Regions from separate parts of the Kitasatospora sp. NPDC059408 genome, predicted to be linked through region 2. Evidence: riboswitches for the same ligand, from Rfam matches in the RefSeq annotation. Region 2 holds a riboswitch; each other region holds the start of a gene.

Region 1 (10,086 bases), 230 kb from region 2:
GGGCCTGACCGGCCGCCGCCCCGTGCCCGACCCGGTGCGCGGGGCGGTCGTGCTCTACCTGGTGATCACCGGACTGGTGTACGGCACGGTCCTCGCCAAGTACCCGGACCAGCTGACGATCCCGTGGGTCAACGACGTGCTCCACCGCGTCATGCCGCTCGCCGTGCTCGCCGACTGGCTGATCGACCCGCCGGCGCGCCGCCTGCGCCCGGGGGCAGGGCTGTGGTGGCTGGGCCTCCCGCTGCTCTACCTGGGTTACACACTGCTCCGGGGCTGGGCCGTCGACTGGTATCCGTACCCGTTCCTCGACCCCGGCGTGCATGGCGGGTACCGGCGGGTGGCCGGCGCGTGCGCCCTGGTGGCGGCGGCGTTCGTCGTGGTCGGGGCGGCGATCCTGGCGGTCGGCAACGCCCTCGCCGCCCGCCGCGACGCCCGTCACGGCACCGTGCAGCGAGGCCGCCGCGCCCACGCCAGGACGACCTGAACGCATCAAGACGACCCGAACGCACCAGGGCGGCCTGAACGCACCAGGGCGGCCTGAACGCACCAGGACAATCTGAAACCGACGAACAGCTGACAGATAACAGATTTCGAAATCTGTTATCTGTCAGCTGTTATCTGTCATCCGCCGGCCGTCACTCCCGCACCCCGGCTCACCGGCTCACATGTGGGTGCCGCCGTCGATGCGGATCTCGGTGCCCGTGACGAACGCGCCGTCGTCCGACGCCAGCATCGCGATGACGCCCGCCACGGTCTCCGGCCCCGCGAAACCCTGGCCGATGGCGGGGGCGAGCTTGGCGAGCAGGCTGAAGTCGGCGTCGGCCGGCAGGCCCGGGTTGTTGGTCATGCCGCTGTCGATGCTGCCCGGCGCCACGCACACCGCGCGCAGCCCCTGCTTCGAGTACTCCGACGCGATGGCGTGCGTGAAGGACTGGATGCCGCCCTTGGTCGCGGCGTAGGCGGCCATGTACGGGTGGGCGAAACTCGCCGACGTGGAGCTGAAGTTGACCACCACGCCGCCGCCGCTCGCGAGCAGCGCCGGAAGCGCCTCGCGGGTCATCAGGAAGGTGCCGGTCAGGTTCACCGCGAGGAGCTTGTTCCAGAATTCCAGGCTGGTCTCGTGGGTGTGCGAGGAGCGCAGGATCCCGGCCGCGTTGACCAGGACGTCGAGCCCGCCAAGGCGTGCGACGGCCTCCGCGACGCCCGCCATGACGGCGCCTTCGTCCGAGATGTCCAGCACCGCGGTGGTGAGCCGGTCGGCGGTGCCGTCGGCGGTCGCGCGGTCCGCGGTGCTCCGCAGGCCGTCCGCGCTGACGTCGACCGCGACGACCTTGCCGCCCTCGGCGAGGATCCGGTGCACGGTGGCCTGGCCGATGCCCGAGCCGCCGCCGGTGATCAGGACGTTCCGTCCGCTGAAGCGCTCCATGGTGGTTCTCCGTTCGTTCCCGTGGTCTCTCGACCTCAAGAGACACGGTACGCCCGAGTGGCATAACGTGCCAATAAGTCTCGACATGCCGACCCGGCGTGAGCTGCCTGCCTGGCACGGGACGCGTACGCTGAGCCCGTGACCGGACGCCCTTCCCTGACCCAGCGCCGCCGCGAAGCCACCCGGCTGGACATCGCCCGCACCGCCGCCGCGCTCTTCGCCGAACGGGGCGCCGAGGCGACCACCGCCGAGGAGATCGCCAACGCCGCGGGCATCTCGCTGCGCACCTTCTACCGGTACTTCTCGGTCAAGGAGGACGCCGTCGCCCCGCTGCTCGCGGCCGGCGGGCGGCGCTGGGTCGAACTGTTCGCGGAAAGCTCCGCCGACCTGCCGGTGCGCGAGGCGCTGGAGCGCTCGGCGGTCGCCTCGCTGACCCCGGCCGACGCGCCTGCCGCCGAGGCCATGCACTGGACCCGCAGCCTGCTGCGCGACCCCCGTCTCGCGAGCACCTGGCAGCGCGTGCACGCCGACTCCGAGGAGCGGCTGCGCGGCGTCCTGGCCGACCGCTGCGCGGAGGACGCGGACGTGCTGGAGATCCGCCTGGCCGCCGCTGCGGCGACCGCCGCGATCCGGGTCGCCCTGGAGGAGTGGGCCCTCTCCGACGCCCCCGCGACGGGCCCGGGTTCACCTCAGGAGCTGGGCGCCCGCTGCATGCGCGAACTCACCGGGGGGCTGCGCCCGTGGAGCCGGGTGCCGTGAGCAGGGTGCCGTGAGCAGGCCTGTGCGTCAGCGGTCCTCGAAGGCCGCGGCCGGCAGGGGTTCGACGCCGACGACGCGGCGGATGCGGGTGGGCTCGATGAGGACGGTGACGCGCCGCTCGCCGGGGATCCGCCACTCGTAGCGCTCCGCGCCGAGGTACTTGCGGGCGAGATCGTCCATCCGGCGGTCGGCGCGCTCGCCGGTCACGAACCCGACGGCGCGGCCGTGGATCTGGACCCGGTCGTACGGATCGGCCAGGTCGGCGTTGGAGAGGCAGACGCGCGGGTCGCGGCGCAGGTTCCGCTCCTTCGTGCGGCCGATGGCCGTGTTGAACAGGACGAGGTCGCCCTCCAGGTCCACCCACATCGGGGTGACGTGCGGGGCGCCCTCGGCGTCCGTGGTCGCCACGTACCAGATCCGCGGCTCGCGAACCCGAGCCCGGATCTCCTCGTTCCAGCCGCCCACCGCGCCACCTCCAGGGATTCCCGATCACCTGACGTTCTATCAGGTTCGGCTCGGCGAGATGACAACTTTCAGATGACAGATTTCAAACTCTGTTATCTGAAAGTTGTCATCCGTCACCCGGAACCCCGGCCCGCTAGGGTGGAAGATCGCGTCCCGACGGGGAACCGGGGAGGTGCCCCGGATGTCCTAGCGGCGGGGGCGTGAGTTCGAGGCGTGGGAGCAAGTAGGACATGGGTCTGACGAGCCACAAGGTGTTGGCGCTGACCGTATTGATCGCCGTCGTGATGATGGCCGCCACGGTCTGGCTGTGGCCCAGACTCGCGAGGAAGACCTGGCAGGCGGTGCTCGGCCGGATCGGCACGCTGCTCGCCACCCAGTTCACCGTGCTCGCCGCGCTCGGACTCGTCGCCAACAACTACTTCTCCTTCTACAGCAGCTGGGACGACCTGCTCGGCACCGGCGGTGACAACGGCCCGGTGGTGATCCACAACAAGGCGGACGCCTCCGGCCGCCTGCTCGTGGAGACGATCGGCCACGCCTCAGTCCAGGGCGGCGGCGCGATGGGCCGCGAGCCCGCCAAGTCCGGCGAGATCCGCAAGGTCCGGATCGACGGCAAGCTCACCCGGCTGTCCACGGAGGGCTACGTCTACCTGCCGCCGCAGTACTTCCAGCCCGAGTACGCGCAGCGCCAGTTCCCGGCCGTGATCGTCAGCACCGGTTTCCCCGGGCAGGCCGAGAACCTGATCACGCGGTTCAACTACCCGGGCGCGGCGCTCAAGCTGCTCCAGGAGGGGAAGATGCAGCCGACCGTCATGGTCCTCATGCGCCCCTCGCCGGCCCTCCCGCAGGACACCGAGTGCGAGGACATCCCCGGCGGCGCGCAGTCCGACACGTACTTCACCAAGGACGTCCCCTCGGCGATCCAGGCGAGCTTCCGGGTCTCCGCCGACCCGCAGGCGTGGGCCTTCATGGGCAACTCCACCGGCGGCTACTGCGCGGTCAAGCTCGCCATGCGCCACCCGGAGGTCTTCCCGACCGCCGTCTCCCTCTCCGGCTACTACCGTGCCGCCGAGGACCCGACCACCGGCGACCTCTTCGGCGGCAGCCGGCAGCGCCGGGACGAGGCCGACCTGATGTGGCGGCTCAAGAACCTGCCGCAGCCCAAGGCGGCCGTTCTGCTGGCGGGCACGAAGCAGGGTGACGGCGACTACAAGCACGACACCGAGGCGTTCATCGACGCGGTGCAGAGCCCCGGCCCGATGAAGGTCTCGTACAGCATGCTGGAGACCGGCGGCCACAACTTCGAGACGTGGAGCAAGCTGCTGCCGTCCTCGCTGGAGTGGCTGTCCGAGCACCTCAAGGTCCCGAACCAGCCGGGCCAGCCGGCCCCCGCAGCCTGAAGCCGGCCTTCGTAGCCGGACAGCCGGTTCCCGCAGCCGGATGGTCCCCGCGGCCCGACTCGCTGCAGCCGGCCGGTTCCCGCAGTCCGACGGTCGCCGGCCTCGCGGACCGGCCGGCCTCAGGCCACCCGCTCCAGCGTCCCCGTGTGGAGCTCGCCGACCCGGCCGCCCTCGCCCTCGAAGGTCCAGAACGCGCGCACCGTCAGCCGGACCAGGTCCATCACGTGGCTGACGGTGATGCCGCTCTGCTCCGTCCAGCTGACGAAGTACACCTCGGGCGCGACCTCGGCGACGTGGAGCGCCACGTCCTCCCACTGGCCCGCCGACTCGCCGAGGCCCTCCCAGCGCAGCCGCTTGCCGTCGGCCGAGTAGGCGTTGCGGAAGGCCGCGCCGTTGTCGGCCCGGAAGAGGTAGGTGCGGCCGGCGAAGGCGGGCAGGGGCGCGGTCATGGTGCGGCGGTTCCTCGTCTCTGCGGGAGGGGGCGCGGTGCTCTTGTGCACGACGGTGGATGTCGGACCTCCAATTTATCCGATCGGGCGAGCTCGCACGCCACTGCCAGTGAAGACGCACCCCCGTCACCGTCACCACGCAAGGCCCGCCAGGGCACCGCCGGCCAACAGGTGACACCGGCACCGGCACAGGCACCGCGACGGTCGGCGGCACCCGGCTGCTCGGCGGGCGCGACCGCCTCGAACCCGCCGGGGCGCCGGACGCCGGGGTCCGGATCGGCGCCCGGCTCGCCCGAACATCAACGGCCCGCCGGGATGCCGGCCAACTGATCCACTGCGCACCGTAGTTGATCGACACAACTGTGAGCTGCGCGACAACCGGTCGAGACGAGTTGTCCGTTCACGGACCGACTGCCTAGCCTGCAACGGCGTCCGCCCTCGCGGACCCCGCCGCCGGGACGCCGAGTCCCGTCCACCCGACGGCGGGCAACCGAGCACCACAGCGGACGGGAGCGGGGGAACCAAGGTCAGCGCCACGACCCGGCACGCCCTCGCGCGTGCCGGCCGCGGCTTGGGGTGAAGCCGTTCCCACAGGCGGCCGGGCGACCTCTCAGTCCGAACCCGACAGCTCACCTCGCAGGCGTCGCAGAGGACACCCCATGCACAAGCCTGCCCGGCGCCCCGCGCCCCGCCATGCCCGCCCGTCCCACCGCGGCCGCACCGCCGCCCTCGCCGCCACCGGCGCGCTCGCCATCACCGGCGCCGGCCTGTTCGGCCTCCAGTCCGCGCCCGGAGCCCAGGCCGCCACCGGTCCGACCGTCACCCAGGACCGGCTCGCCCCGGCCACGATGGTCGCCGGCCGGGCCGCCACGGCGACCCTCACCGTCCACTCCTCGTCCTGCTTCACCGCCAAGACCGTCGGCGTCGGCGTGCGCGACGCGGCCGGCAACAACCTCGACTTCCCCGGCAACGCCAGCAATGTGCCGATCTGCCCGTGGAGCTACACCTTCACCAGTGGCGCGCGCGCCCTGCCGGCCGGCACCTACACCCAGTTCGGGTTCTGGCAGGACTTCGGTGGCGCCTGGCACAACCTGCCGTCGCAGCAGCTCGTCGTCTCCGGCACCCCGACCCCGACCACCACCCCGTCGGCCACCCCCACCCCCACCCCCACGCCCACCCAGGCACCCACCCAGACGCCCACGCAGACCCCGAGCGCCACCGCCACCCCGAGCACCCCGGCGCCGTCCTCCCCGATCGCCGGCAAGTCGCTGACCTGGTCCGACGAGTTCAACGGCCCGATCAACTGGGGCCAGCGCTGGGTCGGCGACAAGAGCACCGCGTACAAGTACGGCAACCACAACCCGGACGACAACAAGCTCGACTGGCTGGACCCGAACAACGTCAGCGTGGCCAACGGCGTCGCCACCTTCACCGCCACCCCCGGCAGCAACACGCTGGAGAACGGCAAGCAGTCCTGGAACACCGGCTTCCTCACCACCGAGGGCTCCAGCGAGGGCTTCCAGGTCAAGACCGGCGACTACGCCGAGACCCGGGTCAAGCTGCCGGCCGGCTCCGGCGCCTGGCCGGCCCTGTGGACCTGGAAGAACGGCAACGGGGAGGTCGACTCCTTCGAGTACCACCCCGACAACCCGAACCTCCTGGAGCTGACCAACCACGTCAACCCGGGCAACTTCGACTACTACACCAACGCGAGCGCCGTCGCGAAGGACCAGTGGGTGACCATCGGCACCTACTACGGCGCCACCTCGGTGGACTGGTACGTCAACGGCGTGAAGGTGTTCTCGGACGGCAAGGGCGTCGGCGCGAACTTCTCGGCGTACCTGATCCTCAACCTGTCGGTGTGCGCGGGGCAGTACCACCCCGCGCCGCAGGGGACCGCCCCGATCACCTTCGCCGCCGACTACGTCCGCGTCTACCGGTAACCGCACCGGCACACGGTAGCCATCAGCCGGCAGCCGTCTCGACGACCCTGATGTCGAACGGCTGCCGGTTGTTGCGCGGGTGCCGGTCGTCCGGGCTGATCACCGTGACCTTCCCACCGGTCAGCAGGCCCGTATGCGCCATGGGGGAGATCCGCACCGTGACGAGCGCGGTCGCGCTGCGTCCCTCGGGCAGGCCGGGGCCGAAGGTGCAGCGCACCTCGCGGCCCAGGAACGCCTCGCAGTTCTCGGGGAAGTACGGGCCCACCGCCGTCACCTCCTCCGGCAGGGTGACGATCACGGTGAAGGGCGAGGCGGTGGTGTCCGGGCCGAGGTTGGCGACGAAGGCGTGCACGGTCGTGGTGCCGCCGGGCGGTGCGGGGCTGGGGTCGAGCCGGACGACCTCCAGGTCGGAGTCGGACAGCGCCGCGGCCCGGCTCGCCGGCGCGAGCTGCACGGCCGGACGGGGGTCGGGCCGCTGCCCGGCCCACGACGGGACGGCGGTCAGCGTCGCCACCGCACAGCCTGCCGCCACGGCCACCGTCAGCCACGTCCCGCTCCGTGCCGCGTTCCCAGCCCTGCCGCGAAGCCTCTTGCGCCTGCGCTCCATCGCCGTTCACCGTGCCCTCGTGCTCCGGCGGCCCGCGCCGTCGCGGGCCGCGTCCGCACCAGGGTGGCCGAGCGGCGGGCGGCCGTCGCCGCGCCCCGCCCTCCGTCCGCCCGAACGGAGGAACGTGTGCACAGGAAGTCGACCAGTCCGACTTCCTGCGCATGACACCTCAACTGACCACTCGTCAGGGCGCGAGGACCTGCCCCAGTCGGGCCGCGATCTTGTGCATCACGGAGACGAGCGACGCCGCGCCGTCCTGCTGCTCCAGCGCCCGGATGCGGGCCTCGGGGCCGGAGACCGACAGCGCCGTCGGCGTCGGCGCGCCCGGGACGGCGAGCGCGATGCAGCGCACCCCGATCTCCTGCTCCTGGTCGTCGACGACGTACCCGCGCTCGCGCGCCTCGGCGAGCTGGTGCAGCAGCTCCTGCGGGTCGGTGACGGTGTACTCGGTGTGCGCGGGCAGCGTGTTGGGGCCGAGTATGGCGCGGGCCTCCTCCTCGGGGAGCTGGGCGAGCAGCGCCTTGCCGACGCCGGTGCAGTGCGGCTGCACCCGCCGGCCGACCTCGGTGAACATCCGCATCGAGCGGCGCGACTGCACCTGCCCGACGTAGACCACCTCGCCGCCCTCCAGGACCGCGAGGTTCGCGGTCTCGCCGGTGGCCTCCATCAGCTCGGCCAGGTAGGGGCGGGCCCAGCTGCCGAGCAGGCGCCCGGCGGTCTCGCCGAGCCGGATCAGCCGGGGGCCGAGGGTGTAGCGGCGGGCGGTGTCCTGGCGGACGTAACCCTGCTGCACGAGGGTACGTACCAGGCGGTGGATGGTCGGCATCGGCAGGCCGGAGGTGGTGGAGAGCTCGCTGAGCGTCGCCACGCCGCCGGAGTCGGCCAGCGCCTCCAGGAGCTGGAAGGCGCGTTCGACGGACTGCACGCCGCCGCTCGCGCGGTCGGCGCCCGTCGTCGATGCTGTGTCGGGGGTCGCAACCACCGGCGTTCCCTTCGCTGTCGGGGAGGAGTAGAGTCCCGGCGATCACATCAACAAACCGTTGAAATTCTGTATCGCGGAAACTAGTCTCCACCTTACAGAATCGAATGCGCCGACAGGTGGGTTCGGATCAAGGAAGTTCCCCAAAGGAAGCTCCCACCGGAGCTCCCTTCGCCAGGCTCAACCGTCTTAGGAGTGTCCTGCTCATGGCCACAGATCAGGGACCCGGCGTCTCCCCCGCCGCTCCGGTCGTCACTGTCGCCGGTCCGCGCGTCCACCGGGCGGAGGAGGTGCTCACTCCGGAGGCGGTCGCCTTCGTCGTCGGCCTCCACCGCGCGTTCGAGGGCCGCCGGCAGGAACTCCTCGCCCGGCGGAAGACCCGGCGCGCCGAGATCGCGCAGGCGGGCACGCTCGACTTCCTCCCGGAGACCGCCGACGTCCGCGCCGGCGACTGGAAGGTCGCCGAGGCGCCGCGCGCCCTCCAGGACCGCCGCGTCGAGATCACCGGCCCCACGGACCGGAAGATGGTCATCAACGCCCTCAACTCCGGTGCGCGGATCTGGCTCGCCGACTTCGAGGACGCGACCTCCCCGACCTGGGAGAACGTCGTCAGCGGCCAGGTCAACCTGATCGACGCCTACGAGGGCCGGATCGACTTCACCAGCGACGCCGGCAAGGCCTACGCCCTCAAGCCCGCCGCCGAACTCGCCACCGTCCTGGTCCGCCCGCGCGGCTGGCACCTCGACGAGAACCACCTGCTCGTCGACGGCGTCCCGGTGGCCGGCGCGTTCTTCGACTTCGGCCTGTACTTCTTCCACAACGCGGCCCGGCTGCTCGCCAAGGGTCCGGAGGACCCCAACTCCGGCCCGTACTTCTACCTCCCGAAGACCGAGAGCCACCTCGAAGCCCGGCTCTGGAACGACGTGTTCACGCACGCCCAGGCGCAGCTCGGCATCCCGCACGGCACCGTCCGCGCCACTGTCCTGATCGAGACCATCACCGCCGCGTTCGAGATGGACGAGATCCTCTACGAGCTGCGCGACCACGCCGCCGGACTCAACGCCGGCCGCTGGGACTACCTGTTCTCGATCGTCAAGAACTTCCGCGACGCCGGCGAGCACTACATCCTGCCGGACCGCAACAGCGTCACCATGGCCTCGCCGTTCATGGCCGCCTACACCCGCCTGCTGGTGCAGACCTGCCACAAGCGCGGCGCCCACGCGATCGGCGGCATGGCCGCGTTCATCCCCAGCCGCAAGGACCCCGAGGTCAACGCGGCCGCCCTGGAGAAGGTCAGGGCCGACAAGGACCGCGAGGCCGGCAACGGCTTCGACGGCTCCTGGGTCGCCCACCCGGACCTCGTCCCGGTCGCCCGCGCCTCCTTCGACGCCGTGCTCGGCGAGCGGCCCAACCAGAAGGACAACCCCGGGCCGTCCGAGCCGGTCACCGCCGCCCAGCTGCTCGACATCGCCGGCGCCGGCGGCACCTGCACCCACGCGGGGCTGCACAACGCCGTCCAGGTCGGCGTCCGCTACATCGAGGCGTGGCTGCGGGGCCTCGGCGCCGTCGGCATCTTCAACATGATGGAGGACGCCGCCACCGCCGAGATCTCCCGCTCGCAGATCTGGCAGTGGATCCACAACGGCGTCGTGCTCTCCGACACCGGCGAGAAGGCCACCGCCGAGCTGGTGCGCGGCCTGGTCGCCACCGAGCTGGCCGAGCTCCGCGCCGAGCTGGGCGAGGCCGGGTACGCCGGCGGGCGCTGGCGCGAGGCCGCCCAGCTCTTCGAACAGGTCGCCCTGGCCGAGGAGTTCGCGGACTTCCTGACCCTCCCCGCGCTGCCCCTGCTGGGCTGACCCCAAGCTATCCGCCGGTGCCACCGCCGCACGCCTGCCGCGGTGGCGCATGCCGGCGGGCCACTACTCCGTTCCGTACGGCGACGAATCCACCTGTCCTCTCGTCGCCGTGCGGAACGGCCTTTTTTGCCACGGCCCCTTTGCCGTGGTCCTTGTTCCCGTGAGGAGTTCACCCATGGCACGCATCTTCTTCAACGGCCAG
Region 2 (10,086 bases):
ATCGCGGCGCAGGCGGGGGTCAGCGAAGCCACCGTCTCCCGCGTACTCAACGGCAAGGCGAACGTCTCCGCCGCCACCCGGCAGACCGTGCTGGCGGCCCTCGACGTGCTCGGGTACGAGCGGCCGACCCGCCTGCGCCAGCGCAGCGCCGGGCTGATCGGGCTGATCACGCCGGAGCTCAGCAACCCGATCTTCCCGGCGCTCGCGCAGGTCATCGAGCAGGTGCTCAGCCGGCACGGCTTCACGCCGGTGCTGTGCACCCAGACGCCCGGCGGGTCCACCGAGGACGAACTGGTCGAGATGCTGGTGGACCGGGGGGTGGCGGGCATCGTCTTCGTCTCCGGTCTGCACGCCGACTCCACCGCCGACCACGACCGCTACGCCCGGCTGGCCGGGCGCGGGGTGCCGTTCGTCCTGATCAACGGCTTCAGCGAGCGGATCGACGCGCCGTTCATCTCGCCGGACGACCGGGCCGCCATGTGGATGGCCGTCCAGCACCTCGCCGAGCTGGGGCACGAGCGGATCGGGCTGGCGGTCGGCCAGCGGCGGTACGTGCCGGTGCTGCGCAAGATCGAGGGCTTCACGGCCGCGATGCGCACCGTCCTCGGGCGGACGCAGGAGGAGGCCGAAGAGCTGGTCCACCACACGCTGTTCAGCGTCGAGGGCGGGCACGCGGCGGCGGGCGCGCTGCTGGACAAGGGGTGCACGGCGATCGTGTGCGGCAGCGACATGATGGCGCTCGGGGCGATCCGGGCGGTGCGGCAGCGGGGGCTGTCGGTGCCGCAGGACGTGTCGGTGGTCGGCTTCGACGACTCGCCGCTGATCGCCTTCACCGAGCCGCCGCTGACGACGATCCGCCAGCCGGTCGAGGCGATGGCGACGGCGGCGGTGGACGCGCTGCTGGAGGAGGTGGGCGGGAACGCCGCCCAGCGCGGGGAGTTCATGTTCCAGCCGGAGTTGGTCATGCGCGGCTCCACGGGGGCCTGCGCGCGCTGAGGCCGGTGACGGCCGTGTGAAGGGCCCCGGAGGGCGGTTGCTCTCCGGGGCCCTTCGGCGTGCCGTGCCGGGCTGTGCCGGGCTTGTGCTGCGCTGTACCGGGCTTGTGCTGCGCTGTACCGGGCTTGTGCTGCGTCGTGCTGGGTTTGGCCTGCGCTGTGCTGGGCTGTGCCGCGAGTGCCGTGACGGGCCGGGGTCAGCCCTCCTGGACGGCCGGGCGGTCGGCGGTGACGCGGTGGCCGTCGGCGGCGTCGCCGGTGCGGGTCTCGGTGCGGCGACCGCGGGCCAGGTAGTCGCGCAGGATCAGTTCGACGGCGTCCTGGGGACTCTTGGTGCCGGAGAGCATCATCGCGTCGATCGCGAGGTTCGCGTCGAGCGTGACGGTGACCTGGGCCATGGGTGACTCCTCCTCGGGTGCAGAGCAGCAGCATGCCCGCTGGGCCGGGGTTTGACCACGCGAATGCTCCGATGCGCGGAGCCACGGGTGCGCGCCGGGGGAAGGCGGCACGGACTTCGGAGGCGGGTACGCCGAAGCCCCGGGGAGAGCGACCAGTCTCTCCCCGGGGCGGTGGGCGGGTGACAGATAACAGATGATGAAATCTGTTATCTGTCATCTGTTCGCTGTCATCCGCGATCCGTCACCCGTCCCCGGCGGGACGGTTCCGGAAGGATCCTCAGACGCGGCCGGCGAAGTCCGGCGCCCAGTTGGCGATGGTCTGCAGGCGGACGCCCGAGCTCGGGTTGGCGGCCTCGACGTACTGGCCGCCGCCGATGTAGATGGCGACGTGGTAGACGCCGGAGTCCTGGCCGTTGTTGGACCAGAACAGCAGGTCGCCCGGCTGCAGGCTGTCCAGCGAGACGTGGGTGCTCGCGGCGGCCTGGTCGTTGGCGACGCGCGGGATGGAGATGCCCGCGGCGCGCAGCGCGGCCTGGGTCAGGCCCGAGCAGTCCCAGCCGCCGTTGCCGGTGCCGCCGTAGACGTACGCCTGGCCGACCTGCGCCTTGGCGAAGCTGACCGCGGCGGCCATCGAGCCGGTGACGGCCGGGGCCGGGGTCTGCGCCTGGGCGGAGGGCTTGGCGGCGGGCTTCGAGGACGGCTTGGCGGCCGGGGTCTGGGCCTCGGCGGCCGGCTGGGCGTTCACGGCGTTCCCGGCGGAGGACTGGCCCGGCTTCTGCGAGCGGTCGAACCAGTTGAAGTCACCGGACTGGCCGGCCGGCGCCTGGGCGGAGTCGCCGAAGGACAGGTGCTGGCCCGGGTAGATGGTGTCCGGACCGTCGGTCAGGGTGCCGCGGTTCAGCTCGTACAGGCGCTGCCAGCCGCCCTTGACGTTGTGCTTGTCGGCGATCGTGGACAGCCAGTCGCCGGCCACGACGGTGTAGTCCGAGGCACCGGCCTGGGTGGTGCCGCCCTGGGTCCAGTCCTGGCGCTTCTGCGCCCAGGTGCCCTTGGCGGAGTCGGCGGCGGCCGGGGCCTGCGCCTGGTCCTGCGCCGGGGCGGCGGGCTTGGCGGCGGGCTTCGAGGACGGCTTGGCAGCGGGTGCGGCCGGGGCGGCCTTCGCGGTGCTCGCGGCGGCGGAGGTGTCGACGGCGGCCGGGGCGCCGCCCGCGGTCAGGCCGGCCTGGACGGAGCACACGGGCCAGGCGCCGGGGCCCTGCGAGGCGAGGACCTTCTCGGCGACGGCGATCTGCTGGTCCTTGGTGGCCTGGTTGGCCTGCGGGGCGTACGAGGTGCCGCCGAAGGCGGCCCAGGTGCTGGAGGTGAACTGCAGGCCGCCGTAGAAGCCGTTGCCGGTGTTGATGCTCCAGTCGCCGCTGCTCTCGCACTGGGCGACCTTGTCCCAGGTGGTGACGGAGGCGGCGGAGGCGGTGCCGGAGGTGAGGCAGGGAATGGTGAGGCCGACGCCGGCGACGCCGAGGGCGGCGATCACGCGGCGGGTGCGGCTGGACAGGCGAGTGCCGTTGGTGGGCAGCATGAAGACGCGGTCCTCTCCCACGCCTGCGAGGTGAGCTGTCGGATTCGGGCCGGAGTTGCCCGGCCGCGCTGTGGCGCGGCTTCACCCCTAGCCCAGGACCGTTCCGTGGATCGGTCCGGGGCGACTTACCTGTGGGTCCCCCGCTCCTGCCGTGGTGCGTTTTCGCGCTTCCAGCGCACCCGACGGCAGGACTCGGCGTTGCGGATGTGCTGGGTCCGTGTGGTCACGAACGGGGAGCACGTTAAGCAGACTTAAGTACGAACTGCAAATACCTGTGATGCGCATCACGGATTATGGAAAGCCGCCAAGAATTTCCTTCTCCAAGATCGAAAATGATCGTTTTCTTGCAATAAACCTGCGGATGTGCACAACTGGCAGGCTCTCAGGAATTGCATGACGGGCGGTCACTCGATCGCAAACAATCACAGAACGGACATCTCGCGCATTCGGCTCTTAATTCCCTTACGCCGCAAGCCGAAAGGGCCCGGAGCGCGGTCGCTCCGGGCCCTTCCGTACGCGTTGTCGGCGGTTACTCGCCGGCGGCCTCCCCGGTCGCCCCGGAGGCCGTCCCACCGGCCGCGTGGGCCGCGCGGGAGCCCTCGGCGGCGGCCTCCGCCGCCTCGGCCTCGGCCTGGGCCTGCGCGGCGGCCAGGGCCTCCGCGGACGGCGCCGGCAGCGCGGCCAGGTACAGCGAGGCGATGAGCTGGCCGACCGTCTGGTAGGCGCCGAGCGGCGCGGCGGACGGGCAGCCGGTCTCCTCGGCGGCCGTGGCGAGCAGCTCGGAGTCCGCCTCCGGGCCGATCACCAGCGGGGCCAGCGCGGGGCGCTGCGAGCCGGTCTCCTTGAGGTGCGCGACGGCGGCGGCGACCGAGCCGGGCACGTCGAGCGCGGCGGGGACGACCGGGACGGCCAGGCGGGCGGCCAGCAGCACGCCGGTGATGCCGGCGGCGGCCGCGGCGTCCTCGCCGCCCACGGTGGTCAGCACGACGCCGTCCGCGGCGGTCGCGATGGCGAACAGGCGGGCGCGGTCGGCGCGGGCCAGCCCGGCCTCGGACAGGCGGACGTGGACGGCCTCGGCCAGCAGCGGGTGCGGGCCCAGCACGTCGGTGACGTGCGCGCCGTACTCGGCGGCGAGCGCGTGGAGTTCGGGCAGGAAGTCGTGCGGGCCGGGCACCAGGGGTACCAGGATCGGTGCCGGGACGCCGGCCTCGGCGGCGGCCGCCAGCAGCTCGCCGATGCTGCGCTCGGTGCCGTCCGCGCCCTCGGTGCCGTCGCCGGGGAGGTAGCCCACCGCGGTCTGGACGCCGTTCTGCTCGCTGCGGACGATCGAGAGCAGCTCCTCGACGACCGAGCGGGACTCGGGCCCGGCGGTCGCGGGCACGGCGAGCACCAGGGCCGGGGAGCCGGACGGGATCTCGGGGCGCTCGGGGCGACGGTGGCGCCCCCGCGCACGGGAGCCTGGAGTGCGAACGGGCAGTGGCGCGCCCGGGATGGCTGCGGTGCTCATGGCGGAGATCGTAGGACATCGGCCCGTCAGGGCTGCAGTCGGCTGCCGTGCCGGTTTCGCGCGAGCGTGGTGTGCGCGGCGCGCGGAGCTCTCGCGTGCGCGGGTCGATGAGCGGTCATTAGGTCATATTCCGGACATACCTGGCCCAACCCCCGCGCGTCCGCCGGTATCTCCTGGAGACGGGTCCGGTGGGGCGTCACGTTGCACCCGTGGCGAGTGAGATGTCTCACAGTCGACGGGCGGTCTGACGGAGGGTCACGAGTGCGCGACTCCCGGCTTTCGAAGATCAACATTTAGCGGGGAGCCGCTCACGGCCGGTTATCGGAAGCGGGCCGGTTCGGTCGGCTATGTCCGTTTACGTACCGTCAGGAGAAGGGTCCGTGAAGAGTTCAGGTCGGCCGGTGAAAGGCCTCGTGCACCTGCACCGTCTCGTGCTGATGCACGTGCACAAGGGCTATCATCGCGTCAAGTGAGGCGTTGTGCCGGGCTGGTACGGGGCCGGCCCGTTCGTTCGGCGGGTGCCGGGGGCGCCGCGCTGGACCGCAACTCCGGGGCTCTTCGGGAGACTTCTATGCACGACTCGCACGAATCGCAGGAACTGGGCGGCTCGTACGGTCCCTACAACGGGATGGCCGCCACCGAGCTGGAGGGAGTGGTCTGGCAGAAGAGCCTGCACAGCAACTCCCAGGGCAACTGCGTCGAGTTCGCCGCGCTGCCGGGGGGCGACGTGGCGATGCGCAACTCGCGCTTCCCGGACGGTCCGGCGCTCATCTACACGCGGGCCGAGATCGCCGCGATGCTGTTGGGGGCCAAGGACGGGGAGTTCGACCACCTGTCCGCCTGACCGGACGTCCATCCGGCCGTTCACCGGGCCGTCCGGCCGCTTCACCGGACGTCCGTCGGTCCGGCCACCGCTCCGCACCAGGAGCCATCGGGGGGCCGTCGTGGGTGCTGACACCACGGCGGCCTTTGTCTTCTCCGCTGTCTTCTCCGCGGGCTCGGCCCCGCGGTCGTCCGCGCGGTTCGTGACGCACTCGGTCACATGCTCGGTGGTGTGCCTCTTCGCGGGCTTCTCCACCGTCCGGTGCGCTGCCGTCCCGCGTAACGCTGTCCCGTGCACTGCTGTCCCGCGCACTGGCGGCCCGTCGGCCGTCGGGGGCGCACTGGTCGTCGCGGGTGCGCTGCGGGGGGCCGGCAGGTCTCCGGCGCGAGCCCGGCGAGGGCGAACTACCGCTTCCTCCCGGGGTTTCGGTCCTCCCGGGGTGTCCATCGATCCGGGGACGCGTGCCCGCGCTGCGGGGGTGCGTGCCCGTCCGCCGCTAGGCGGAGCGCCGGTGCCGGCCACCGAGTTCGGGGGTCGCGGCCTGCGCCTGCGCGTCGGCTTCGAACAGCGCCCAGACGACCTTGCCCCCGCCCAGCGGGTGCCAGCCCCAGGAGTGGCTGAACGAGTCCACCAGGTGCAGCCCGCGGCCGGATTCGGCCACGAAGTCCGCCTCCCGGGCGATCGGGCCGATGCTGCTCGGGTCGCTGACCGCGCAGACGATCTGCGGCGCGCGGTGCACGAGGCTTATTCGGATCGGCAGCCTGCCGTCACCACCGTGCTGTGTGGGAAAGTCGTACTCGCCCAGGGCGCCGCCCACCGGGTCGGGCCGTGCGCCGATCGCATGCCGCAGCGCGTTGGTCACGAGTTCCGACGCGACCAGCGCGACGTCGTCGAACAGCTCCATCAGCCCCCAGCGCTGCAGAGCGGTCCGGGCGAAGTCACGTGCGGTTCTGACGGCTTCGAAGCGAGGAGCGAGCGTACAGGTGACCACGTGGGGGTCAACCGCCAAAGCCGTACCGGTGCCCATGAAGAGCTCCTCCCATAAGGGGGCGGACACGGCTGGACCCGCCGGGGTCATGCCGGTCACCTCCGACTCGCTCGGCCGCACGGCCCCCTCCTCGACGAGGCGCGCGCGCACACGAAGGCCCGGTGGCGTGGGGGACGCTGCCGGGCTGGTGCACGGAGTCGCGCGTGGGGTCGACGCGGAGCCCGCGGGATTGCCAGGGATGTGCAGGTGCACGTGCACCATGGTCCTCTGCGCTCACTGCAGATGCAAGAGTCGATTCACGTGCAGTCGCACTATTGGCATATGCAAGCGCCGGATGCACGTGCATCCTGGTGTGTGGAGTGCAGAACTGATAGGAACATCCGTCAGTATCGGCACCGTGAGCGCTCAACTGATGGCAGACTGTGCGCTGTTTGCCCTAGGTGGAGGTTTCGACCGCATGACCACAGTTCAGCCGGGCGGCGGCTCGATGGTCCGCCGGATCCTCCTCGGCTCACAGCTGCGACGCCTGCGTGAGGCGCGCGGCATCACCCGCGAGGACGCCGGCTACGCGATCCGCGCCTCCGAGTCCAAGATCAGCCGCATGGAGCTCGGCCGGGTCAGCTTCAAGGAGCGCGACGTCGCCGACCTGCTCAGCCTCTACGGCGTGGACGACGGCCTGGAGCGGGAGGCCCTCCTCGGCCTGGTCCGCGAGGCCAACAAGTCCGGCTGGTGGCACAGCTTCAACGACGTGCTGCCGGGCTGGTTCCAGACCTACGTCGGTCTGGAGGAGGCCGCGCAGCTGATCCGCACGTACGAGGTGCAGTTCATCCCGGGACTCCTGCAGTCCGAGGAGTACGCGCGGGCGGTTTTCGGTCAGAGTCGGCCGGTCATCAGCGAGGAGGAGGTCGAACGGCGGGTCAGCCTCCGCCTTCGCCGCCAGAAGCTGCTGACCGAGGGCAACAACCCGCGCCTGTGGGCCGTCATCGACGAGGCCGCGCTGCGCCGCCCGGTCGGCGGGCCCAAGGTGATGCGCGGCCAGGTCCAGTACCTGATCGACGTCGCCGAGCAGGCCAACGTCGTCATCCAGGTCATGCCGTTCCGCTTCGGCGCGCACGCGGGCGAGTCCGGCGCGTTCACGATCCTGCGCTTCCCGGAGCAGGACCTCGCCGACGTCGTCTACCTGGAGCAGCTCACCAGCGCGCTCTACCTCGACAAGCGGGACGACGTGGACGCCTACATCCAGGTCATGGAGCGCCTCTGCGTGGACAGCCTCACGCCCGAGCGCACCATAGACCTGCTCGCCTCGATCCTGAAGGAACGCTGAGCCTCCGCCCGGAGGGGCCTGGACGTCCGGGCCCGAACGGCCGGACCACGAGCCGTGCTTGCCCGCCGCCCGGACCGTCCGTCGGCGAGCACCGGCCGCCGGATCATCTGCCGCCGCCCACCGGCCGTCAGCCGCGGGCCGGCGGCGTTTCGCGTTCCGGCGGCAGCGGCTGTGGCAGCGGCTGCGGCGGGCGGCCCAGCTCCCACGGCAGGTCGTAGCGCCGGAACAGGTCGGCCCGGATCGGCGCCAGCGGCACCTCCGCGCCCGGCAGCAGGAGGCCGATGCACCCGCCCATGAGCGCGCTGCGCAGCACCGCGTGCTCGGCGGCCGGATCCGGCGCACCCCACTCCCGCAGCAGGCCCTGGAGGATCGCGCCGAGCTGCTGCTGCTCCGGGTCCTGGACGAAGGAGCCGGTGTCCGGGTCGAGGATCAGCGCCAGGTGGGAGCGCATCACCCGCGGGTGGTCGAGGGCGAGGCCGAGGACGGCGTCGATGGCGCGGGCCAGCCGGGCCTCGGGTGTCGCGTCCGGCGCGAGTTCGGCCAGGGCGCTGCTGAGCGACTGGTGCATCATCCGGTGCGTGGCGGACTGCATGAGCAGCCGTTTGCCGTCGAAGTAGTACGACAGCAGCCCGCGCGCGAGTCCGGCGCGCTCGGCGATGTCGCTCAGCGTGGTCCCGGCGTATCCGTGCTGGTCGACCAGTTCGACGGTGGCCCGCATGATGCGCCGGCGCGAGCGCTGACGCATTTCCTCATTGACCGAATCCCCGCGGGGTGCCATCGTGACAGCTCCGAACGTTCGTTGGCTCCCGGCCAATATACTGGGGAAGCCGACGGCCGATCCGTGGAACCGCGTTGACGAGCGGCGCACGGACGGCTGGTGCGGGGGCGGCCGTTACGAAGACGGCCGGCTCCACCAACACGGGGGTTTGGTGGAGCCGGCGGCAGTGCCTGGGGGGCGGACGTCCGCGTCGGCTCGACGCGGCGCGGTGTGGTGCGGTCCGCCGTTGTCCGGTGCGGTCTCGCGTGGGCGGTTCGGCGTGGGCGGAAGCGGCGCGGGCGGAAGCGGTCAGCGCTCGGCCAGTACCTCGGCCCGGTCGGTGGGCCCGGATGCCCGTGACGTGTAGTCATAGTCCGGGACAGACAAAGGAGCTGACTTCTTCCGGCGCTCCAGCAGTGCGCCCACGAGGGCGATCAGGAACCCGAGCAGCGCGACCGCCGTGACGAACAGCAGGGCCGGCCGGTAGCCGTCCAGCTGCGCCTGCGGGCTGTCGCCGCCGGCGCTCCCGGCGGTGATCATCGCGGTCGCACCGGCGAGCACGACGGCGGTGCCGACCTGGATCGCCGTGTTGACCAGGCCCGAGGCCAGGCCCTGCTCCTCGTCCGCGACGCCGTCGGTGGCGGCGATGTTCACGGAGGGGAAGGCGAGCGCGAAGCCGACGCCGAGCAGCAGCATCGACGGCAGCACCAGCGCGGGGTAGGAGCTGTGCTCGTCCAGCCGCAGGAACAGTGCGAACGCCGCGGTCAGCGACAGGACGCCGATGGGCAGCAGCCGGCCGGTGCCGAAGCGGTCCACGATCGGGCCCATGAACGGCGCGGACAGCGCGATGAACGCGCCGGCCGGCAGCAGCCCGAGCGCCATCTCCAGCGCCGACCAGCCGAGCAGGTGCTGGAGGTAGAGCGTCACGATGAACTGGAAGCCGCCGTAGGCGCCGGTCATCGTGAAGGCGATCACGTTGGCCCGGGCCACCGCGCCGTTGCGGAAGATGCCGAGCCGGACCAGCGGGTGGGCGGCGCGGCTCTCGGTCACCAGGAAGGCGGCCGCCAGGGCGGCGACCACGGCGAACGAGCCGAGTGTGCGCAGGCTGAGCCAGCCGGCACCCTGCGCCTCGGTGACGGTGAAGACGAGCAGCAGGACGGTGAGCGTGCCGGTGATCGCGCCGAGGACGTCGTACCCGCCCTTGGCGCGCTCCTCGACCGGGCGGGGGAGCAGGCGGACGGCGAGGAGCAGGGCGATCAGCGCGACCGGGACGGGCATCAGGAACGTCCAGCGCCAGCCGACCGAGGTGAGCAGTCCGCTGAGCACGAGACCGAGCGAGAAGCCGCTGGCGGCGCAGGTGGTGTAGATGGACAGCGCCCGGTTGCGGGCGGGGCCCTCCGGAAAGGTCGTGGTGATGATCGACAGGCCGGCCGGGGCGGTGAACGCGGCGGCGGTCCCCTTGAGGAAGCGGGCGGCGATCAGCAGTCCGCCGTCGTCGACCAGTCCGCCGAGCAGGGAGGCGGCGCCGAAGACGCCCAGGGCGACGAGGAACACCCGGCGGCGGCCGAGCAGGTCGGCCGCCCGTCCGCCGAGCAGGAGCAGGCCGCCGTAACCGAGCACGTAGCCGGAGACCACCCATTGCAGGGTCGAGGTGGAGAGGTGCAGTTCGGAGCCGATGGACGGGAGGGCCACTCCCACCATGGAGACGTCCAGGGCGT
Region 3 (10,086 bases), on a different contig from region 2:
CGTGGGGTGGCGCCAGCGTATCGGGCCTCAGCCGGGTCGTCTCGGGGGGTGACCGACGACGGTGCAGGCGTAGAGGAAGCCGGCGCAGAAGCCGATCACGTGGACCAGGTAGGCGACCCCGGGCCCGGCCGAGTGCACCGACCACCACTGCAGGGCGAACCAGAGGCCCAGCACCAGCCAGGCCGGGAACCGCAGCGGCAGGAAGAGCAGCAGCGGGACGAGCGTCGTCACCCGGGAGCGCGGGTGGAAGCGCAGGTAGGCGCCCAGGACGGCGGAGATCGCGCCGGAGGCTCCGATCAGGACGCGGGTGGAGTCCGCCGAGTGCGCCTCGGCGAGGGCGAAGCCGTACGTCGCGAGGCTCCCGGCGGCCAGGTAGAAGAGGAGGAAGCGGGCCCGGCCGACCCGCCGTTCGACGGTGGGGCCGAAGACGTGGAGGAAGAGGAGGTTGCCGGCCAGGTGCAGCCAGCCGGCGTGCAGGAAGAGGCCGGTGAGGACGGAGACGGCCGGGCGCTTGCCCGGCGTGGGGGCGGCCGGGCAGCCGGGGACCGGGTCCGGGGCCTCGGCGAGCTGTTCGGCCGTCAGCGGGCGCCCGGCCAGCAGTTCGGCGGGGACGGCGCCCCAGCGCTGTTCGTACCGCTGCTCGGCGCAGAGCCGGGCCTGCCCGGTGCCGTAGAGGGGGTTGAGTCCGGCGGCCGGCCCGAACAGGAAGACCAGGGTGTTGAGCGCGATCAGGGCGTAGGTGACCGCCGGGGCGGGCACCGCGGGGCCGCGGTCCCGCGCGTCGGTGTGGCCGGGGGCCGCGAGCGCCATGCGGCCAAGCATCCCTCCGCGGGCCCTCCGTGACACCGCGCTGTACGGCAGGTGGACTAGCCGTCCCGATCGCCCGAACCGGTGGCCGTGATGGTTGCCCCAGGCAATAGGCTTGGGGCGGGCATTCCCGCCTCCCGCCGCCGATGCCGGGGCTCCGGGGGGAGCGCCTAGCCCACCCAGGGACCACCCGAGAGGACCCCCGATGACCGTCCCCGCTCTGACCGCCGAGACGCGTTGGCGCTGCACCCTGTGCGGCAACCTCACCCGCTTCGACGTGACCCGCTCCGCGCGGGTCACCGAGTTCCTGCACTTCGACCTGGCCGGCGAGTCCAAGGTCGAGGAGACCGAAGTCCTGAGCGAGACGGTCGAGACGGTGCGCTGCCGCTGGTGCAACGCGGTGGACCAGGTCGAGCTGGTCGCCCGCCCGGGCGCGGACGACGCGGCGGTCGAGGCCGAGCAGGGTTGATGCCCCGCCGGTGCGGTGGACGGTGCACGGCACGGCCGTCCGCCGCACGGGACAATACAGACAGAACGCACGGAGCGTGACGACAGGGACGGCGGCCGCGGGGCCGCACCCGTTGGACCAGGATCGGAGCCGAGGACGTGGTGGACGCAGCGAGGGAGCCCGCCGGACCGCAGGGGCAGCCCGCTGCGGAGCCGGCCGCCGGGACGGCGGGGGCCGCCGACGGTGCCGCCGCGTCCGGAACCGCCGCGGACCCGGGAGCCGGCCGTCCCGCCGAGAAGCTCGACCGGCCGCTGCCGGAGGGCGTGCGCCGGCGCGTGGTCGGCCTGGCCGCGGACGCGCTCGGCGGACTGCCGCCCGGTGAGCTGCCGCAGAGCCTGCGTCAGTACGCCAAGTTCACCCCGGCCCGGCGGGCCAAGTACGCGGCCACGGCGATCGCGGCGGCGCTGGAGTCGGAGCCGGCCTTCCGGCTGCGGATAGCGGAGCGGCTGCGGCTGGGCCAGCCGGACCTGGTGAAGGCGCTGGAGTCGGGCAGCGTCCCCGGCGCCGCCGATCCGATGGACGTCGCGGCCGCCGCCTACCTGGTGCGGTCGGCGGGCTGGAGCCGGCTGGTCGCCGAGGCCGGCGAGGAGGCCGAGCGGGCCGGCGCCGAGGGCGCGGCCGCGGAGGCGGCCCGGCTGGTGGAGAAGCTGCAGGCCGAGCTGGCCGAGGTGCGGGCCGGGGCGCGCGCGGACCTGGACCGGCAGCGGGCCGAGTCCGAGGACGTCCGGCGGGAGGCCGACTCGCTGCGCAAGAAGGTGCGTTCGCTGGAGAGCGACACCCGCCGGGCGCAGGCCGAGACCCGTCGGCTGGCCGGCGAGCTGGAGGCGCTGCGCGCGCAGGCGGCGACCGAGCGCAGTGCGGCCGAGAGCGAGGCCCGGCGGCTGCGGCACCGCGTCGGCGAGCTGGAGACCGCCGCCGAGCAGGGCCGCCGTTCGGCCCGCGAGGGGCGCAGCGTGGAGGACATGCGGCTGCGGCTGCTGCTGGACACCGTGCTGCAGTCGGCGCAGGGGCTGCAGCGCGAGCTGGCGCTGCCGGTGTCGCAGATCCGTCCGGCGGACCTGGTGGAGGCGGTGGTGCCGGGTTCGGCCTCGCCGCACGACGTGGCCCGGCGCGGGCTCGCGGAAGACGATCCGGCCCTGCTGGACCAGCTGCTGGCGATCCCGCAGGTGCACCTGGTGGTGGACGGCTACAACGTGACGAAGACCGGCTATCCGACGCTGCCGCTGGAGCAGCAGCGGCTGCGGCTGCTGGGCGGGCTGGCGATGCTGGCCCAGCGCACGCAGGCGGAGGTCACGTGCGTGTTCGACGGGCAGGACCTGGACGTGCCGGTGATCATGGCGCCGCCGCGCGGGGTCCGGGTGCGCTTCAGCCGGACCGGCGAGACGGCGGACGAGCTGATCAGACGCCTGGTGCGGGCCGAGCCGCAGGGCCGTCCGGTCGTGGTGGTCTCCGCCGACCGGGAGGTCGCGGAGGGCGTGCGGAAGGCCGGCGCGCGCCCGGTCGCCTCGGTTCTGCTGCTGAACCGGCTGGCGCGGCCCTGATTCCGTGCCGATGGGGATGACGGCCGCTCAGCGTCCGGTTTGCGGTGATGTGCGGATTCGGTGAAGCGGCGTGGGGGCTCGGAGTTCACGCCTTTGGGGGAGTGGCGCAATGCCTGGATGTTCACTAGGGTCTGGCGTCAAACCTATTTTCCGGATTTCTCACCCGAACCGGTGAGTCCATGGAAGAAGGAGCAGGTCCCTTGGCCTCCCACCGCCGTCCCAAGCAGCCGAGCCGCGCGCGGGTCTCCGTGCTCACCGCTGCTGCTGCGACCGCGGTCGCGCTCTCCGCCCAGGTGGCCGCGCACGCCGCGCCGCAGCCGAACAAGACGGACGTCAAGGCGCAGATCGACGAGCTGCAGCAGGAGCAGGAGCAGGCCGCCGAGAAGTACAACGGCGCCAAGGAGCGGGCCGACCAGCTGCGCAAGCAGGCCGACCAGCTCCAGGACCAGGTGGCCCGCGGCCAGGAGCAGATGACCCAGCTTCAGACCGGCCTCGCCGGCGTGGCGGGCGAGCAGTACCGCACCGGCGGCATCGACCCGTCCGTCCAGCTGATGCTCTCCTCCGACCCGAACAACTACCTGGCCAAGGCCTCCAGCGTGCAGCAGGCCACCGCCACCGAGACCGACGCGCTCAAGGGCCTGCTGGACCAGCAGCGCCGCCTGGACCAGGAGAAGGCCGAGGCCGCCGCGGTGCTGGCCTCCCTGGACTCCACCACCAAGGACCTGAACCAGTCCAAGGCGGACGTCAACGCCAAGCTCAAGCAGGCCCAGGACCTCCTCAACTCGCTCAGCGCCTCCGAGCGCGCCGCGCTGAAGGCCCAGCAGGCCCAGGACGACCGCGCCTCGCGCGGCACCGACCGGGTCGACCTGAGCAGCCTGCCGCCGGCCAGCGGCTACGCGGCCGTGGCCGTGGCCAAGGCGATGAGCAAGCAGGGCTCGCCGTACGTGTGGGGTGCCGTCGGCTCCAGCACCTTCGACTGCTCGGGCCTGATGCTCTGGTCGTACGGCCAGGCCGGCGTCTCGCTGCCGCGCACCTCGCAGGAGCAGGGCCACTACGGCACCCGGGTGCCCTCGCTGGACCAGGCCCAGCCCGGCGACCTGGTGATCTACGGTCCCGACATGCACCACGTCGCGATGTACATCGGCAACGGCATGGTGGTGCACGCGCCGCACACCGGCGACGTCGTCAAGGTGATGAAGGCCGACGCGATGCCGATCAACACCATCCGCCGGGTCTGACCCCCCGACACGCCGCGGGCCGGCGCGACGGCCCTGTGATCCGCGCCACCTCCCGAGCGGGGGTGGCGCGTTCGCTTGAGCGCGTTTCCCTGCGTTTCGCCGCGTTCGCGTGACAAGTGATCAGCCTTGCGTACTGCCGCGATCACCTTCTGTCATCTTCACAAAAGAACTTGGTTATTCTTCCGCCTTTTTTCTGACAAGGATTTGAACCGATCACGGTTCAGTTACTAGGGTCGTGACCCGGACCACCGCACTGTCGATCGCCCAGCCAGGGTGGCGGCGGTGGTTCCCGCCGAGTTCGTGAAGCAGCGGGACGGGTCGAAGCGACCGTCCGACAGGGGAGCCCAGTGACAGGGGGCGCTGTGGAGCGGAGCCGGGGAACCACGTTCCTCCGGGGTGAATCGGCGCCAGGTCGGCCGGTGGAACGGCCGTGAGGCGTCGTAGGGCATGCTTCCGGCCCGAACCCGTCAGCTCACCCGGTAGGCGGACGTAGGAAGAAGGAGTCCGCCTTCGTGGCGTCCCATCGTCGTCCCAAGCCCGCCGGTCGTGCCCGAGTTTCCTTCCTGACCGGAGTTGCCGCGGCAGCCGTCGCCCTCTCCGCGCAGTCCGGCGCCCACGCCGACCCCGCGCCGACCAAGGACCAGGTCAAGGAGCAGGTCGACCAGCTCAACGAGCAGGCCGAGGTGGCGACCGAGCAGTACAACGCCGCCCAGGCCAAGCAGCAGGAGCTGCAGAAGCAGGTCAGCGGCCTGCAGGACCAGGTGGCCCGCCAGCAGGAGCAGGTGACCGACCTCCAGGGCGGCCTCGCCCAGATCGCCGGCGAGCAGTACCGCAACGGGGGCATATCCCCGACCGTCCAGCTGATGTTCTCGTCCAAGCCGGACAACTTCCTCAGCCAGGCCGACGCCCTGAACCAGGCCGGCAGCACTCAGAAGGGTCAGCTGAAGGAGCTCCAGGACCAGCAGCGCAAGCTGGACCAGGACCGCACCGAGGCCCAGGGCAAGCTCGCCGAGCTGGACGCGACCACCCAGCAGCTGAAGGCGTCCAAGGAGCAGATCCAGGGGAAGCTGACGGCCGCCCAGAACCTCTTCAACACCCTGTCCGAGCAGGAGCGCCAGGCCATCAAGGCGGCCGAGGACAAGGCCGCCGCCGATGCCAAGGCCAAGGCAGACGCCGCGAAGGCCCAGCAGGCCGCCGCCGACCGCGCCTCCCGCGACAGCAGCCGCACCGACCTCGGCTCGGCCCCGTCGTCCTCGCCGGTCGCCAAGCCGCCGGCGGCGGGCAGCTCGCGCGGTGCCGCCGCGCTGTCCTACGCCGCCACCAAGATCGGCAGCCCGTACGTCTGGGCCGCCACCGGCCCGAACTCCTTCGACTGCTCGGGCCTGATGGTCTGGGCCTTCGACCAGGCCGGCGTCTCGCTGCCGCGCACCTCGCAGGAGCAGGCCGGCGCCGGGACCCGGATCGGCACGGACCTCTCCCAGGCCCAGCCCGGTGACCTGCTGATCTTCTTCAACGACGCCCACCACGTCGGCATCTACGCCGGCAACGGCCAGGTGCTGCACGCGCCCAAGCCGGGTGCGAGCGTCCGCTACGAGGCGGTCACCAACATGCCGCTCTCGTCCATCGTGCGGGTCTGATTCCCCGCTCGGCTTCCCGCAGGCCCGGCCCTCCTCCCCGGAGGTCCGGGCCTGCGGCGTTTCCTTTCCTCGGACTGATGTCCGATTCAGGATCAAATATTCGGGTTGGGAGGGGTTTGGACTCGGTTGCCCGGACTCGCTAACGTCTGCCACCGGACTCCCGCTCCAGGACCGCCCGCTTGGGTGCGGCGGCGGGACCGGTCCGCAGGATTGGAGCAGCCGCCGCCATGCCCGTGCACCGCCGTTCCCAACTGCTCGCCCGTGCGCTGGTGCTGACCGCGGCCGCCACCACCGCCCTGGGCGTCACGACGGGCGGCAGCGCCCAGGCCGCCCCCGGCTCCCCGGACGCGCCCAGCCGCAAGGACGTCAAGGCGCAGGTCGAGCAGCTGTACAACGAGGCCGAACAGGCGTCGGAGAAGTACAACGCCGCGCAGGAGGCCCAGCAGCGGCTCCAGGGTGAGACCACCGTCCTCCAGGGCGAGATCGCCGCCGCCCAGGACCAGCTCAACCAGCTGCGCGGCGACCTCGCCACCGTGGCCGGCGCCGAGTACCGCTCCGGCGGCATGGCGCAGACCGTCCAGCTGATGCTCGCCACCGACCCGGAGGGCTACCTCGCCCGCGCCCGGAGCCTCGACCAGGCGACCGAGCGGCAGAACGAGACGCTGCACGAGCTGGTGACCCGTCAGCGCGGGCTCGACCAGCGCCGCACCGAGACCGCCGCCAAGCTCGCCGAGCTGGACCAGGCCCGCCGGACGCTCGCCGACAGCAAGCAGGAGATCCAGCAGCGGCTGGCCAAGGCCCAGCGGCTGCTCAACAGCCTGGGCGCCGCCGAGCGCTCCCGGATGGCCGCGCAGGACGCCCAGGAGGCCGAGCAGCGCGCCACCCGCGGCACCGACCGGCTGGACCTCGGCACCACCCCGCCCGCCTCCGAGCGCGGGGCGGCGGCGCTCGCGGCGGCGGTGCGGATGATCGGGTCGCCGTACGTGTACGGGTCCACCGGTCCCCGCGCGTTCGACTGTTCCGGTCTGATGTACTACAGCTGGCGGCAGGCGGGAGTGAGCCTGCCGCGCACCTCGCAGGCCCAGGCCTACGCCGGCCAGCGGGTGAGCCTGTCCGAAGCGCGACCGGGAGACCTGGTGATCTTCTACCGGGACATGCACCACGTCGGCATGTACGCCGGCGGCGGGGTGATCGTGCACGCCCCGTACCCGGGGGCCAGGGTGCGGTACGAGAGCGTCAACGCGATGCCCGTCGCGGGGGTGGTCCGGCTCTGAGCCCGACCCCGTCCGGACCGGACGCGATACGGCCCTGCGTGCTGTCCCGGCGCGGCGCCCTGCTGCTCGCCGCCGGAGGGCTGGCCCAGCTGTCGCTGCCGCCCGTCGCCCCCGCGGCGACCGGCCGGGGGCTCGGCGGGGCGGACGAGCGGACCGAGGTGGCGGCGGTGCTGGACGAACGCGCGCGCGAGTTGTCGGCCACCACCGGACTGCCGCTGACCGCCGGCTACCGCAACCTCGTCGTCTCCCCGGGCACGGGCCCCGGCCGACTGACCGTCACGGCCGACCTGGACGTCCGGGTCGCCGGCTACGACGAGTACCCCGCCGTCTACCCCCGCCGCCTCACGCTGACGCGGGCCGACGGCTGGCGGGTCGAGCGCGAGGACGCCGCGAGCGGGCCGCCGGCGCTCTGGGACTTCGGGACGGGACGGTCCGCGCGCGGCGCGCAGTGCCTGGTGCTCGGCCTCGCCGCCGGACCGGACCCGGCCGGGCCGGTCGCGATCGGCGACCGCGCCGTCCCCGCGGTGAGCGCGGTCTGGGGCACCGGCTGGGCGGGCCGACTGCTGCTGGAACTGCCCGCCACCGAGCCGCAGTTCGCCCGCCTGCTGGAGGCCGACCCGGCCGGCTGGACGGGCATGGCGGCGGTCACCGTGGCCGCCCCCGGCGCGCCCTCGCACACCCCGGCCGACCGGGTACTGATCAACCCCGAGGCGTTCGGGCGGCTCAGCGACTTCGGCCGCCAGGTGGTCGTCACCCACGAGACCACCCACGTCGCGACCCGGGCCGACACCCGGGCCTGGACGCCGCTGTGGCTCTCCGAGGGCGTCGCCGACTGGACGGCCTACCGCGACTCCGGCCGCACGCCCCGCCAGATCGCCCCCGAGCTGGCCCGGGACGTGGCCGCCGGAAGGGTGCCCACGGCCCTGCCCGCCGACCGCGACTTCGCCGCGGGCACCACCGGCATCGCCCAGGCCTACGAACAGGCCTGGCTCGCCTGCCGGCTGATCGCCGCCCGCTTCGGCACCGCCCGCCTGGTCGCGTTCTACCGCGCGGTGGGCGCGGCGGACGGCGCGGGGGAGGACCGCGACCAGCGGATGGACCGGCTGTTCCGGGCCGAACTGGGCCTCGGGAAGGACGAGTTCACGCGGCTGTGGGTGGCCGAGGTGGCCGCCCTCAACGCCTAGGACGGGTAATTAGCGCCCGGCCGGGGTGTTGGGCCGGTCGATCCCGTCGAGCAGGTCCTGCTCGTAGGCGATGCCCGGGCGGACCGGGTAGGAGCCGGCCGGGACGGGCTCCGGCTGCGTCAGCACGACGGTCGGCGGCAGCCGGTCCGTGCCCCGCGTGGAGCGCCAGAGGCGGACGCAGGACAGGACCGTCGCCGCCAGCAGGAGCAGGTTGCGCGCCGACAGGACGGCGATGGCCGCCGGGTCGCTCGCGAGGACCTGGGTGAACATCAGCGGGAATTCGAGCAGCGTGAGCGGCGCCGCGAGCAGGATCAGCAGTGCCACCGGCCGCTGGCTGCTGCCGCGGACCGTCAGGCAGACCGCCGCGACGCCGATCAGCCAGACCAGGTACTGCGGACTGATCACCCGGCTGGTGACGGTGAAGATCAGCAGCGCGGTCAGCGCCGCGTCGTACATCGTGGCCGCGTTGCGGCGCTTGGCGGTGTAGCGCCACAGCAGCAGCCACGCGAAGCCCAGCACGGTGCCGGCCATCATGACCTTGCCGACGACGCCGACCCAGGGCCCGAGCATCTCGGCCGAGCCGTAGTTCATCGTCACCCGGCCGTCCCAGCCGCCCGCGATCCTCGCGTAGTGCAGCGGCAGCGCGCCGAGCGACTCGACCTCGACGCCGCGGTCCTTCTGGAACGCCAGGAAGCCGAAGGCGCCGTTCATCCCGGCGGCCAGCAGGAAGCCCAGCGAGACGGCGGTGGCCGCCGCGAGCGTCCAGGAACGGCCGGTGCGGCGGCCGGAGGGGGTGCCGATCAGGCCGAGCAGCGGCCAGATCTTGACGATCCCGCCGAGGCCCAGCAGCATCCCGCCGACGGCCGGGCGGCGGATCAGCGCCAGCAGGCCGGCCACCGCGCTCGCGGTGACGATGATGTCGAAGCGGTTGTAGATCATCGGGCCGAGCAGCGGCACGGCCACCACCCACAGCCAGGCGCCGGTCAGCGCCCGGCCCCGGCGCAGGCCGGTGCGGACCAGCAGGGCCATCACGAGGGCGTCGGCGACCCCGCAGATCACCCAGAACGAGACCACGTACGACCACGGCAGCAGGCCGGGCAGCAGGATCACCAGGGCGGCGCCGGGCGGGTACTGCCAGGTGACGTCGTCGAACGGGAAGGTGCCGGTCTGCAGGACGCCGTACCAGGCGTGGTAGATCATCCAGACGTCCGCGGTGACGTCGCCGCCCGGCGAGCGCAGCACGCCGGTCACGAACAGCAGCAGCAGCGTCCGGGTGCCCGCCCAGGTGGCGACGAGTGCCGCGAGCGCCCCGAGCGGGCGGCCCGTGCGGGCACGGGAAGTACCGGTCTCGGTGGCCGGGGCCAACTCCACAGCGCTCCCTCGTTCGTCTCGGACGTCCCCACCGGAGGCGTCGCGCGACGGACGCCCGGGCCGCCGTCCTCAGCGGCTCAGGTACTAGGACTGACCCGGGGGTGGAACGGTTGCCGTGCGTGCTTCCGTTCCCGGCGGGTCATGGTGTTGACCTATCGTACGGATCACCCAGCGGTACACCGAGCACCCCCCGACCGAGCGAGCCGTGGCCTGATGCACAGAACCTTGATCGTCACCAACGACTTCCCGCCGCGACCCGGCGGCATCCAGGCCTTCGTGCACAACATGGCCGTCCGTCAGCCCGCCGGGAGCATCGTGGTCTACGCCTCGACCTGGCGCGACGGCACCGAGGTCGCGCGCTTCGACGCCGAGCAGCCGTTCCCGGTGATCCGGGACCGGACGAAGGTGATGGTTCCCACACCGCGGGTCACCCGGCGGGCCGCCGAGATCCTCCGCGCGGAGAAGTGCGACTCGGTCTGGTTCGGCGCCGCCGCGCCGCTCGGCCTGATGGCTCCCGCACTGCGCC

The links. A riboswitch is a leader RNA that binds a small molecule or an ion and turns the genes downstream of it on or off. The one in region 2 is predicted to bind cyclic di-AMP.
Region 1: linked by a shared signal. The riboswitch ahead of ACFXDE_RS00995 (hypothetical protein) and the one ahead of ACFXDE_RS00080 (transglycosylase family protein) in region 2 are both predicted to bind cyclic di-AMP.
Region 3: linked by a shared signal. The riboswitch ahead of ACFXDE_RS25040 (NlpC/P60 family protein) and the one ahead of ACFXDE_RS00080 (transglycosylase family protein) in region 2 are both predicted to bind cyclic di-AMP.

Annotation. Positions count from the first base shown of each region.
Region 1 is NZ_JBHYWI010000001.1:235,951-246,036, reverse strand. Features, by position in the region: gene ACFXDE_RS01025 (Pr6Pr family membrane protein) at 1-484, shown strand, start outside; gene ACFXDE_RS01020 (SDR family NAD(P)-dependent oxidoreductase) at 662-1,426, opposite strand; gene ACFXDE_RS01015 (TetR family transcriptional regulator) at 1,565-2,185, shown strand; gene ACFXDE_RS01010 (TIGR03618 family F420-dependent PPOX class oxidoreductase) at 2,213-2,650, opposite strand; gene ACFXDE_RS01005 (alpha/beta hydrolase) at 2,881-4,050, shown strand; gene ACFXDE_RS01000 (MoaF N-terminal domain-containing protein) at 4,170-4,499, opposite strand; cyclic di-AMP (ydaO/yuaA leader) riboswitch at 4,985-5,157, shown strand; gene ACFXDE_RS00995 (hypothetical protein) at 5,159-6,442, shown strand; gene ACFXDE_RS00990 (hypothetical protein) at 6,465-6,956, opposite strand; gene ACFXDE_RS00985 (IclR family transcriptional regulator) at 7,234-8,031, opposite strand; gene aceB (malate synthase A) at 8,235-9,884, shown strand; gene ACFXDE_RS00975 (gamma-glutamylcyclotransferase) at 10,060-10,086, shown strand, end outside.
Region 2 is NZ_JBHYWI010000001.1:9,508-19,593, reverse strand. Features, by position in the region: gene ACFXDE_RS00090 (LacI family DNA-binding transcriptional regulator) at 1-996, shown strand, start outside; gene ACFXDE_RS00085 (hypothetical protein) at 1,193-1,393, opposite strand; gene ACFXDE_RS00080 (transglycosylase family protein) at 1,671-2,990, opposite strand; cyclic di-AMP (ydaO/yuaA leader) riboswitch at 2,977-3,136, opposite strand; gene ACFXDE_RS00075 (hypothetical protein) at 3,499-4,476, opposite strand; gene ACFXDE_RS00070 (DUF397 domain-containing protein) at 5,048-5,320, shown strand; gene ACFXDE_RS00065 (ATP-binding protein) at 5,796-6,326, opposite strand; gene ACFXDE_RS00060 (helix-turn-helix transcriptional regulator) at 6,745-7,611, shown strand; gene ACFXDE_RS00055 (TetR/AcrR family transcriptional regulator) at 7,739-8,356, opposite strand; gene ACFXDE_RS00050 (MFS transporter) at 8,678-10,086, opposite strand, start outside.
Region 3 is NZ_JBHYWI010000039.1:75,661-85,746, forward strand. Features, by position in the region: gene ACFXDE_RS25020 (rhomboid family intramembrane serine protease) at 28-810, opposite strand; gene ACFXDE_RS25025 (hypothetical protein) at 1,013-1,276, shown strand; gene ACFXDE_RS25030 (NYN domain-containing protein) at 1,417-2,856, shown strand; gene ACFXDE_RS25035 (NlpC/P60 family protein) at 3,057-4,094, shown strand; cyclic di-AMP (ydaO/yuaA leader) riboswitch at 4,443-4,596, shown strand; gene ACFXDE_RS25040 (NlpC/P60 family protein) at 4,607-5,731, shown strand; gene ACFXDE_RS25045 (NlpC/P60 family protein) at 5,959-7,005, shown strand; gene ACFXDE_RS25050 (hypothetical protein) at 7,044-8,189, shown strand; gene ACFXDE_RS25055 (glycosyltransferase 87 family protein) at 8,199-9,560, opposite strand; gene ACFXDE_RS25060 (glycosyltransferase family 4 protein) at 9,774-10,086, shown strand, end outside.